DNA from 2 places in the Nocardia sp. NPDC050713 genome. Region 1 is predicted to be linked to the other one. Evidence: riboswitches for the same ligand, from Rfam matches in the RefSeq annotation. Region 1 holds a riboswitch; the other holds the start of a gene.

Evidence for each region. A riboswitch is a leader RNA that binds a small molecule or an ion and turns the genes downstream of it on or off. The one in region 1 is predicted to bind S-adenosylmethionine.
Region 2: linked by a shared signal. The riboswitch ahead of AB0H49_RS32160 (aminotransferase class V-fold PLP-dependent enzyme) and the one ahead of AB0H49_RS14375 (bifunctional o-acetylhomoserine/o-acetylserine sulfhydrylase) in region 1 are both predicted to bind S-adenosylmethionine.

Annotation. Positions count from the first base shown of each region.
Region 1 covers NZ_JBFAHS010000006.1:138,513-144,330, forward strand. The annotation lists gene AB0H49_RS14365 (MFS transporter) at 1-1,246, opposite strand, end outside; gene AB0H49_RS14370 (TetR family transcriptional regulator) at 1,385-2,170, shown strand; SAM riboswitch class IV at 2,223-2,333, shown strand; gene AB0H49_RS14375 (bifunctional o-acetylhomoserine/o-acetylserine sulfhydrylase) at 2,419-3,747, shown strand; gene AB0H49_RS14380 (homoserine O-acetyltransferase) at 3,744-4,889, shown strand; gene AB0H49_RS14385 (DUF3017 domain-containing protein) at 4,941-5,186, opposite strand; gene AB0H49_RS14390 (tRNA (cytidine(34)-2'-O)-methyltransferase) at 5,530-5,818, shown strand, end outside.
Region 2 covers NZ_JBFAHS010000024.1:45,125-50,942, forward strand. The annotation lists gene AB0H49_RS32150 (Pls/PosA family non-ribosomal peptide synthetase) at 1-3,331, opposite strand, end outside; gene AB0H49_RS32155 (LysE family translocator) at 3,554-4,183, opposite strand; SAM riboswitch class IV at 4,284-4,397, shown strand; gene AB0H49_RS32160 (aminotransferase class V-fold PLP-dependent enzyme) at 4,444-5,763, shown strand.

The DNA of each region.
Region 1 (5,818 bases):
CGACCTGCTGGGCGGCGTTGAGCAACGCGCTGGCGACACCGGCGTCGGCCTCGTCCACCCGGTGCAGCGCCACCGCCTGCATACCGACGAACAGCGGTCCCATGCCGAGCGCGATCAGCAGCTGGGCGGGCAGCACACCAGCGGCGTAGCTGTCGCCGTAGCTCAGCTGCGCCAGCCAGAGCAACCCGACCACGCCGAGCGCGGCGCCTACGACCATCAGCGGACGCGGTCCGAGCTTGGGCAGCAGCGCGCTGGTGATGCCCGCCGACACCGCGATGCCCACGGGGAACGGCAGGAACGCGACGCCCGCCTTCAGCGGCGAGTAACCGAGCGTGACCTGGAAGTAGAAGCTCAGGAACAGGAACATCGCGAACATCGCGATGGGGATCAGCAGCGCCGCGAGCAGTGCGCCGCCGCGGTTGCTCTCCCCCGGAATACGCAGGGGCAACAGCGGATTCGACGAACGGCGCTCGATGGCGACGAACGCGACGAGCAGTGCGAGCCCAGCGACCAGCAGCGCGAGGGTGCCGCCCGAGGTCCAGCCGTGATCGGCCGCGCGGCTGAAGCCGTACACGATGGCGATCAGGCCTGCTGTCACGGTGACGGCACCGGGCACGTCGTAGCCGCCGGTCCGCGGCGCGGGCACGTCCTTGATGACGAACGCGAGCGCGCCGACGAACGCGAGGATCGCGATAGGGGTGTTGACCAGCAGGGTCCACCGCCAGGACGCGTATTCGGTGAGCGCGCCACCCGCGATCAGGCCGATCGCGGCGCCGCCCGCGGAGATTCCCGCGAAGACGGCGAAGGCGCGGGCCCGTTCTTTCGCCTCGGTGAACGTCACCGAGACCAGCGCGAGCGCGGCGGGTGCGAGCAGCGCGGCGAAGGCGCCTTGCAAGCCGCGACCCGCGAAGAGCTGGGCGCCGTTCTGCGCCAGACCCGCGAGCGCCGAGGCGGCCGCGAAGCCGACGAGGCCGACCAGGAAGATCCGGCGGCGGCCGAGGTAGTCGGCAAGGCGGCCGCCGAGCAGCAGCAGGCCGCCGAAGATCAGCGTGTAGGCGGTGAGGGCCCACTGCTTGTCGCCCTCGCTGATGCCGAGGTCACGCTGCGCGAACGGCAGCGCGATAGTCACGATGGTCGCGTCGAGGACCACCATCAGCTGGGCCAGCCCGATCACGCCGAGCGCCAGCCAGCGGGCCGAGTCGCGCCGGTCACCCGGCGCGTGCACCGCTGTCGATATCTCGCTCACCTTGTCTCCTCGTCGTCCGGAAGTGCGCGTGCGAGCAATCCTGTCACTGTCCGACATTTGGCGTCAATAGAAAAATGTCGCAATCAGACATTTGCCATGTTGCGACAGTTGAGCGAGTGTCTGGGTTACAGTGGGGAGATGCTCGACTCATCGACGCCGGTGGGCACGAACGCGGCCGAGGACGCCGCCGCGACCGGGAACAGCACAGCGCGGGCGACGTCGGGCGGCCTCGCGTCCACGGAACGGGAAGGCGTGGTGTCCACGACGCGAGATAACACAGCACCTCTCGGCCTGCGCGAGCGCAAGAAGCAGCAGACGAGGCAGCGCATCATGAACATCGCGCTCGAGCTGTGCGACAAGCAGGGCTTCGACGCGACGACGGTCGAGCAGATCGCGAACGCGGCCGACGTCTCGCCGCGCACCGTCAACCGGTATTTCGAGACGAAGGAGGACATCGTCCTCGCGCCGGTCCTCGACTTCGGCCAAATGGTTGCCGACAAGTTGCGAGAAGAGCCGCGCGGCGGCAACGAGCTGCGCGCGCTGTGCAACGCCTACCTCCAGGTGATCGATGACGCGGCGACGGAGAACTCGGCGGTGTCGTTCTGCAGGTTCCAGCAGATGCAGCGGATCGCGCGCGACAGCCCCTCGGTCAACAGCCGCGCGCTGGAGTTCGCCGACAGCAAGTCCGCTGCCATCACCGCGGTGCTCGCCGACCGTCTCGGCACCACCCAAGGCGCGCTCAGCGTGCGGTTGATCGTCTCTACCTGGCAGATGCTGTGTCACCTCGCGATGGACGTGCACAGCGAGCTGATCATGGACTGCGATCCGCAGATCGCGGTGCGCGCGGCGCGGGCGACGCTGCTCGACGCGTACGCGGAGTTCATGCGGGTCTGCACGGAACCGCCGACGGAATCGGCGGAGTGAGATCGGCTACGAATTTCGGCCATTGGCCGCCCGCCAGCTACCATGTCCGTCAGGTCATGAGTGCCAGCGCCAAGCCCCGGCTCGCTGGACGGCAACCCTCCAGCAGCGGTGGGGTGCTCCGGGTGATGACCGGGCCCTCGAAGGTCGAGGGCAAGCGCGCTGTCAGGAGGTTCCCGGAAATGTGTTGTCCTGGATAGACCGCATCACCGATCTCGTTAGTCCGGCGAACAACTCTTGTGGAGCATGATATGACCGACCCCGTCGCGGCCGAGTTCGATCCTGCCCGTTGGTCCTTCGAGACCAAGCAGGTGCATGCGGGCCAAGCCCCCGATCCGAGCACCGGCGCCCGCGCCCTGCCGATCTACCAGACCACCTCCTACGCCTTCCGCGACACCGACCACGCGGCGGCGCTGTTCGGTCTCGCCGAGCCGGGCAATATCTACACCCGCATCATGAACCCGACCCAGGACGTGGTCGAGCAGCGCATCGCCGCCCTGGAAGGCGGCGTCGCCGCACTGCTGCTCGCCTCCGGGCAGGCCGCGGAGACGTACGCGATCCTGAACCTGGCTTCCGCAGGCGACCACATCGTGTCCAGCCCGCACCTGTACGGCGGCACCTACAACCTCTTCCATTACTCGCTGCCCAAGCTCGGCATCGAGGTCTCGTTCGTCGAGGACGCGGACGATCTCGAACAGTGGCGCGCCGCGATCCGGCCCAATACCAAGGCGTTCTTCGGCGAGACCATCGCCAATCCCAGCAGTGCCGTGTTCGACATCCCCGGCATCGCCGAGGTCGCGCACGCCGCCGGGATCCCGCTGATCGTGGACAACACCGTCGCGACCCCTTACCTGATCCAGCCGCTGGCGCACGGCGCCGACATCGTGGTGCACTCGGCCACCAAGTACCTGGGCGGGCACGGCACGGCCATCGCGGGCGCGATCGTCGACGGCGGAAAGTTCGACTGGACCGTCCGCGATGACAGGGGCGAGCCGCGTTTCCCCGGCTTCACCACCCCGGACCCCAGCTATCACGGCGCGGTCTTCGCCGATCTCGGCGCGCCCGCCTACGCGCTGAAGGCCCGCGTGCAGCTGCTCCGCGATCTCGGCGCGGCAGTCTCGCCGTTCAACGCGTTCCTCATCGCGCAGGGCATCGAGACGCTGAGCCTGCGCGTCGAGCGCCACGTCGCCAACGCGCAGGCGGTCGCCGAATTCCTGGCCGAGCATCCGGCAGTCGAATCGGTCCACTACGCCGGACTGTCGAGCTCGCCTTGGCACGAGCGGGCCAAGCGGCTCGCGCCGAAGGGGACCGGCGCGATCGTCTCGTTCGAGCTGCGCGGCGGTGTCGACGCGGGCAAGAAGTTCGTGGACGCGTTGGTCCTGCACAGCCACGTGGCCAACATCGGGGATGTGCGTTCTCTGGTGATCCATCCGGCATCGACGACGCACTCCCAGCTGACACCCGAGCAACAGCTCGCCTCCGGCGTCACCCCGGGACTGGTCCGCCTCGCCGTGGGCATCGAGGGAATCGACGACATTCTGGCCGATCTGCGCGCCGGATTCACGGCGGCGACGACGTGACCGTGAGCACCGAGCAGAGCATCGAGTCCGGCGTCGGCCTGCTGCCGCCGCCGGACGGCAGGCCCGGCGTCATCGCCATCGGGGACGTGCGGCTGGAAAGCGGCGCGGTGATTCCGAATGTCCATCTCGCCGTGCAGCGGTGGGGCGAACTCTCCCCCACCCTGGACAATGTGGTGCTCGTCGAGCACGCTCTGACCGGTGACTCGCACGTCGTCGGCACGCCGGACGACGTCCACGCGCAGCCCGGCTGGTGGGAGGGCATGGTCGGGCCCGGCGCGCCGGTGGACACCGACGAATGGTGTGTGATCGCGACCAACGTGCTCGGCGGCTGTAAGGGCAGCACCGGGCCGTCGTCGCTCGCGCCGGACGGCAAGCCGTGGGGCTCGCGTTTCCCGGAGATCTCGATCCGCGATCAGGTGAGCGCCGAGGCCGCCCTGCTGGATCTGCTCGGCATCGAGCGGCTCGCCGCGGTCGTCGGCGGATCGATGGGCGGCATGCGGGTGCTGGAGTGGATGATCGGCGCGCCCGAAAGGGTGGCCGCGGCGCTGGTTCTGGCCGTCGGCGCGCGCGCCACCGCCGACCAGATCGGCACCCAGACCACCCAGATCGCCGCCATCAAGGCCGATCCGGACTGGCAGGGCGGCGACTACCACGACACCGATCGCGCGCCGATGACCGGCATGGGCATCGCGCGCCGCATCGCCCACCTCACCTACCGCACCGAGGGCGAACTCGACCACCGCTTCGAGAACCACGCGCAGGGCTCGGAGGATCCGCGGCGAGGCGGGCGCTACGCGGTGCAGAGCTACCTGGACCACCAGGCCGAAAAGCTGTGCAAGCGTTTCGATCCCGCCACCTATGTGTTGCTCACCGAGGCGATGAACCGACACGACGTCGGGCGCGGACGCGGCGGTATCGAGGCCGTGCTCGCCGCGACGCCGGTGCCCTGCGTGGTCGGCGGCGTGGACTCCGACCGGCTCTATCCGCTGCGCACGCAGCAGGAACTGGCCGATGCGCTACCCGGCTGCGCCCGGCTGGAAGTAGTGCACTCACGCGACGGGCACGACGGGTTTCTGACCGAGGCGGCAGCGGTCTCCAAGTTGCTCATCGAGACCATGCGGTTGGCGCGCGAGAACCGGTAGTCGCGGTTCGCCGGACACAGCGTCGGAGCGCTCGGAAGGGAGGCTACGGCCTCAGCCGACACCGAGCGTGTTGATGGTCGCCGCCAAGAAGACGATGGCGGAGCCGAGCAAACTCAGCGCGCCCACGTCGAACGGCTTGCTGCGCACCGCGAGCAGCCCCACCCGCGCGGTCGGCAGGCACAGCCGGAAGGCCGCCGCCAACAACGTCGCCCCACCGAAGAACAGGGCACCGCGCCGCCACCGATCCGAAGCGACGAACACCACCGCGACCAAGACGACCAGCGCGACGACCACCATCGGCAGATGACTGCGCACGAACTGCGCGGCACGACTACCGCCTGCGTGTCGTCCGCCGGACGCGTCGAGATCGGTCACGGCACCGATTCTTGCAGACGCACCCTCGCCACCCCTGCCCCCACCACCCGCTCCCGTCGATGCAGAGCCGCGCCCGCCACCGTCTCATGCAGTGAATGCGACTGCTGCGGATGGCCGAACTCGTCCGCAAGTACGCGGACTTCCCTCTGGGCGCAGTCGACGCGTCTGTCATCGCCGAGTGCCTTTCCGGCTTCTGCCGAACTGAACTCGGTTCTCGGCGGTGGCCCGTCGGCTCGGCTGTAGCGGCGCCTGATTGACTGGTTGCGTGTTCCGCCTGATGTTCCACGAGCCGTGCATTCCGCCGAACACCGGCAACGCGATCCGTCTGGTCGCCGGGACCGGCTGTGAGCTGCACTTGATCGAGCCGCTGGGGTTCGACCTCTCGGAGTCGAAGCTGCGCCGGGCCGGGTTGGACTACCACGATCTGGCCTCGGTCACCGTGCACGAGAGCCTGCCCGCCGCGTGGGCGGCGCTGCGGCCGGAACGCGTCTACGCCTTCACCACCAAGTCGACGACCCGCTACACCGACGTCGCCTATCAACCCGGCGACGTCC
Region 2 (5,818 bases), on a different contig from region 1:
GCACGCCGAGGCCGATGGCGAAGGTGACCAGCACCGGAATCAGCCTGCACGTCTCCACGATCGCCCGCGCGACGCGCAGCCGCCGCGGCGGATCGAAAGTGCGGCTGGCGTCGGCGGTTTCGGAGGCGCGGCGCAGGCGCACGGGCGGGCTGCCGAGCCACGAGGACCCCGCCTTGGCCTTGGACGGCGCGGCAGAGAGCACGGCGACCAGCCCGTTCTTCGGTACCCGGCGGCCGGGCGCGGTCATCCCCGAGTTGCCGAGGAACGCTCGCTTGCCGACCTTGGCCTCGCCGATGCGCAGCCAGCCGCCGCCGAGTTCGTAACCGGCGACCATGGTGTCGTCGGCCAGGAAGGCGCCGTCGGCGACGGTGGTGAACTTCGGCAGCAGCAGCACGGTCGACGCCTCGACGTGCTTGCCGACCTTCGCGCCGAGCAGGCGTAGCCACAACGGCGTCAACAGGCTGGCGTAGAGCGGGAACAGGAAGGTGCGCGCCGAGTCGAGCAGGCGTTCGGTGGCCCAGGCCTGCCAGCCGACGCGGCTGCGCACCGGATGGTGGCCCTCGGTCAGCCCGATGGCGAACAGACGCACCAGGACGACGGTCGCCGCGGCGTACACGCCGAGCACGAGCAGCACCGCCACCGGCAGCACGGCGAAGGCGCGGCCGAGCGCGGCGGTGAGCGTCGTGGTGTCCCGGACCCACCAGGCCAGGAACGCGCCGCCCGCGCCGAGGCCGAGGATCGGGAGGGCGGCGAGCGCCATCGAGGTGATGCCGAAGATCGGGACCCAGTGCCGGGCGCGCGGCGGCGTGTGCGCGGGCCACCGGTGCCGGGCGCGGCCGACCTTCACGGCGGGCGAGCCCGCCCATTCCTGTTCGGCCTTGACCTTCCCCGAAACGGCGGAACCTGGCGCGATCTCGGCGTTCTTCCCGATCCTCGTGCCAGGCAACAGGATCGAGCGCGCGCCGACCACCGCGCCGGGGCCGATGCTGATCGGGCCGATGTGCACGAGGTCGCCGTCGATCCAGTAGCCGGACAGATCGACCTCGGGTTCCACGCTGCACCCGTCGCCCAGTTCGAGCATCCCGGTCACCGGCGGCAGTGTGTGCAGGTCGACACCCTTGCCGATGCGCGCGCCGAGCGCCCGCGCGAAGGGCACCATCCAGGGTGCGCCGGAGAGGTTCTCGGCGCCGCTCGCCTCGGACAATCGCACCGCGGCCCACAGGCGCAGGTGCACCGAGCCGCCGCGCGGATAGCTGCCGGGCGCGATGCCGCGCAACAGCACGCGCGAACCGGCCACGCACAGCGCCATCCGGCCGGGCGGGGAGATGAAGAGCAGGAACGCGATCAGCGCCCACCACCAGGACAGTCGAGGCAGCCAGGGCAGCGATCCCGACCACGCCGCGATATTGCCGACGATGGCCAGCCAGGTGAGCCACTGCAATCCGGTCAGGGTGGTCAGCGGCACCGTGGCGAGTACCTGCACCCACTGCGCGGTGCGGGGGGTGGGACGCACGGTGCGTTCCGCGACCGCGGCGGCGGGGGCGCTGGCGTCGAGCAGGTCGGCGAGCGCGCCGAGGCGCGGATGGTCGTAGAGATCGGCGACGGCGACCCGCGGATAGCGTTCGCGCAGCGCGGTGACCAGCTGGGCGGCGGCGAGCGAGCCGCCGCCGAGGTCGAAGAAGTCGGCGTCGGGGCCGGTCGCCTCGGCGCCGAGGATGGCGTCCCAGAGTCCGGCGACCCAGCGCGCGGTGGGGGACATGTCGGCGTCGGCGGGCTTGGCCTTGGGCAGGGGCCAGGGCAGCGCGTCGCGATCGACCTTGCCCGAGGTGCGGGTGGGTAGCTCGTCGACCACCGCGAGGCGCGGCACCAGCGGCGCGGGCAGTTGGTCGGCGAGCAGTTCGCGCGCCGCGCGCGCGTCGAAGTCGCCATCGGGGCCGGTGAGGTAGCCGACCAGGGTCTTGTTGCCCGCCTTGGTCGTTCGGATCGCGGCGGCCGCTCCCGTGACACCGGGCAGATGCTGGAGCGCGTTGTCGATCTCGCCGAGCTCGATGCGACGGCCGCCGAGTTTGATCTGATCGTCGGCGCGGCCGAGGAAGACGAGCCCGGCGCTCTCGTTGCGGACCAGATCGCCGCTGCGATAGGCGCGTTCCCAGCCGAGCCCGGGCAGTGGAGCGTACTTCTCGGCGTCCTTGGCCGGATCGAGGTAGCGGCCGAGTCCGACGCCGCCGATGACGAGTTCGCCCGATTCGCCCTCGCCGACCGGGTTGCCCTGCGCGTCGACCACGGCCAGATCCCAGCCGTCCAAAGGCAATCCGATGCGAATCGGCGGCTCCCCGGTGAGCAGGGCCGCGCACGCCACAACGGTGGCCTCGGTGGGGCCGTAGGTGTTCCACAGCTCGCGTCCCGAATCCTCGTCCCCAGCAAGGCGTTCGGCGAGTTCGGGCGGCACGGCCTCGCCGCCGAAGATCAGCAGCCGGACCGGTTCCAGCGCCTCGGCGGGCCAGGTCGCGGCCAGCGTCGGCACCGTCGAGACGATGCTGATCTCGCGGCGGACCAGCCAGGGGCCGAGGTCCGCGCCGGTGCGCACCAGCGCGCGCGGCGCGGGCACCAGGCAGGCGCCGTGCCGCCAGGCCAACCACATCTCCTCGCAGGAGGCGTCGAAGGCGACCGAGAGACCGGCGAGGACACGGTCACCGGGGCCGATGGGCGCCTCCCGCAGGAACAGTCGCGCCTCGGCGTCGACGAAGGCGGCGGCGTTGCGGTGGGTGACCGCGACGCCCTTCGGGGTGCCGGTGGAGCCGGAGGTGAAGATGATCCAGGCGTCGTCGTCGGGTGCGGGGAACGTGTGGTCCGTGTCCTCACCGGCCGTGAGAGAGGTTGGGGCGGTGGATGTTTCGACGGCACGGACACCCTCGGCGGTGACGACGGCGCTCACCCGCGCCTCACCGAAGACCAGCCGGGCCCGCTCGTCGGGATCGTCGGCGTCGACCGGGACGTACGCGGCGCCCGCCCACAGCACGGCGAGGATCGTGACGTACAGATCGCCGCTGCCGGAGGGCATTCGGACGCCGACCCGGTCGCCAGCGCGGACTCCGGCCTCGACCAGCTCGGCCGCTCGTGCCTCGACCGCGATGAGCAGCTCGCGGTATGTGATCAGAATCTCGCCGTCATCGATGGCGTGCGCGTCCGGATGGGCACGCGCGGTGGCGGTCAGGATGTCGACGAGGGTGCGCGGCGGAGGCGCCGCAGCGCCGCGTAGCAGGGGGTCGGACAACGACTGCCCGGTCGTCGGGCTAGTGCCCACCGCGGTGTCGACCTGCGGCTGGAGCATCACGTCCGGCCCACCTCTCATAGACCTGCCTTGCGTTTCCCGATGGTTGTTTCACATGAGGGTTACCGATTGGCAAACGCCACGGTGACCAACTGACCACGGTACCCGCGGTACCAGCGATATCTCCGGGGCTGCGGTGTGACGTCGATCGGCGAGCCGAGGCGGGTGGATGGGGCCGTCAGGCGCACTTCCGCATTCGCTCCGTTTGGGCGGCGGCGCCTATCAGGTCGCCGAGGCCGCGGTACCTAGACCCAGCGCGGTGAGAATCCCGGCGCTCGCTTGCTCGAGCCGATCGCGGACCCTCGGGCTGCGCAGGAACGCCACCGCGCGGGCGGCGAGCAGGGCGAGCAGGATCATCTCGACGGCGGCGACGGTGCATTCGATCGCGCCGAGCGCGAGGGTGTTCAGGAAGGTGACCTCGGTCAGGAACTGGGGAAGCACGGCGAGGTAGAACAGGCCGACCTTCGGGTTGAACAGACACGAGACGACGCCCGCCGTGAACGCCGAGCGAACCGAGGGCGCTTTCCCGCTGCCGGAATGGAACTCGGCATCGGCCTGCGCCCGCCGCTTGCGCAACTCGATGAGCGTACGAATTCCGAGGTACACCAAATAGATTCCGCCGACGATCTTCAGCGCGCGATACGCGGTCGCGGATTGCTCCAGCAGCGCGGCGACGCCAGCGGCCACCACCACCGCCCACACCAGGCCGCCGAGCGCCGAGCCCACCGCCGCGGCGATGCCGGGACGGGCGTCCACGATCGAAAAGCGCAGCACCAGAAACGAATCCGGCCCCGGCGTCAGGGAGAGCAGGACGCACAGTCCGACGAAGCTGAGCAGCAGCGAGGGCGTCACCCAACGAGTGCAGCGCAGTTCCCGCGGCGGCGCAACCGACTTTCGGCCGCGCGAATCCAGAGGTTGACAGAGCCGCGTGCGGTCTGCCAATCTCGGGACAGGTCACGAGTGCCAGCGCTAAGCCCCGGCTAGCTGGTCGGCAACCCTCCTCCGCGGTGGGGTGCTCCGGGTGACGACCGGGCCGCCGTCCGACCGGGCGCGGCAAGCGCGGACTCGACGAATCCCTCGATCGCGAGTCCCAGAGCCGACGGGATTACGTGATGACCGCTGTTGTGGACCAGACCTGTGCCGCCTTCGCCCGCGTTTCGGGTGACGATCTGCCGGTGCCGCTCGTGCAGGGTGGAACCCGCACCTACGCCAACTTCGACTACGCCGCGAGCGCGCCGGCGCTGGCCCAGGTCACCGACCGGATCCAGCGGCTGCTGCCGTACTACGCCAGCGTGCACCGCGGCGCGGGCTACGCCTCGCGCATCTCCACCGAGTGCTACGAGGCCGCGCGCGGTTCGGTCGCCCGTTTCCTCGACGCCGCCGACGACCAGGTGGTGGTGTTCACCCGCAACACCACCGATTCGCTGAACCTGCTGGCGTCCTGTGTGCCGGGCGACACCGTGGTGCTCGACATCGAGCATCACGCCAATTTCCTGCCGTGGACGCGGCACGGACGCCGCGTGGTGCGCGCTGCCGACACCGTCGCCGAGACCATCCGGTTGCTGGTGGCGGAGCTGTGCAGCAAGCCCGCCGCACTGCTCGCGGTGACGGGGGCGTCGAATGTCACCGGGGAGGTGCTGCCGTTGGAGCGGCTCGCCGACATCGCGCACCAGTGTGGCGCGCGCATCCTGGTCGACGCGGCCCAGCTCGCGCCGCACCGGCGAATCAGTCTGCGGGAGGCGGGGATCGACTACCTCGCCTTCTCGGGTCACAAGCTGTACGCGCCGTTCGGTGCGGGTGTGCTTGTCGGCCGCCGCGACTGGCTGGATCGGGCCGAGCCCTATCTCGCGGGCGGCGGTGCGGTGCGCGCGGTGAGCACCGAGCGCGCCGAATGGGCGCCCGCGCCGCAGCGGCACGAGGCGGGGTCGCCGAACGTGCTGGGCGCGGCCGCGATCGCCGCCGCCTGTGACGCGCTCGCCGCCATCGATCCCGTGGGGTTGGCCGCGCACGAACGCCTGCTTGCCGACCGCCTGCGCGAGGGACTGTGTGCCATCCCGGGCGTCGAGACGCTGCGCATCTGGTCCGACAGTCCCGATTCCGTCGGCATCGTGGCGTTCACCGTCGCGGGCTTCGCGCCCGGCCACGTCGCCGCCTACCTCTCCGCCGAACACGCCATCGGTGTGCGCGACGGCCGCTTTTGCGCCCACCCGCTGCTCGCCCGCCTCGGCCTCGACGGCGCACTGCGCGCCAGCATCGGCCTCGGCACCACCCCCGCCGACATCGACCGCCTCGTCGACGCCGTCGCCACCCTGGTCCACCGCGGCCCCTCCTGGAACTACGCCGAAACCGACGGCCTCTGGAACCCCACCCCCGAAACCCGCCCCTTCACCGCCGACCCGTCCACCGGCGCCACCCCCTGCCTGATCGCATAAGCCGCTGCAAGATCCGTCGAAAAGCGACGACATAGCGACGGCGCTATATAGCATC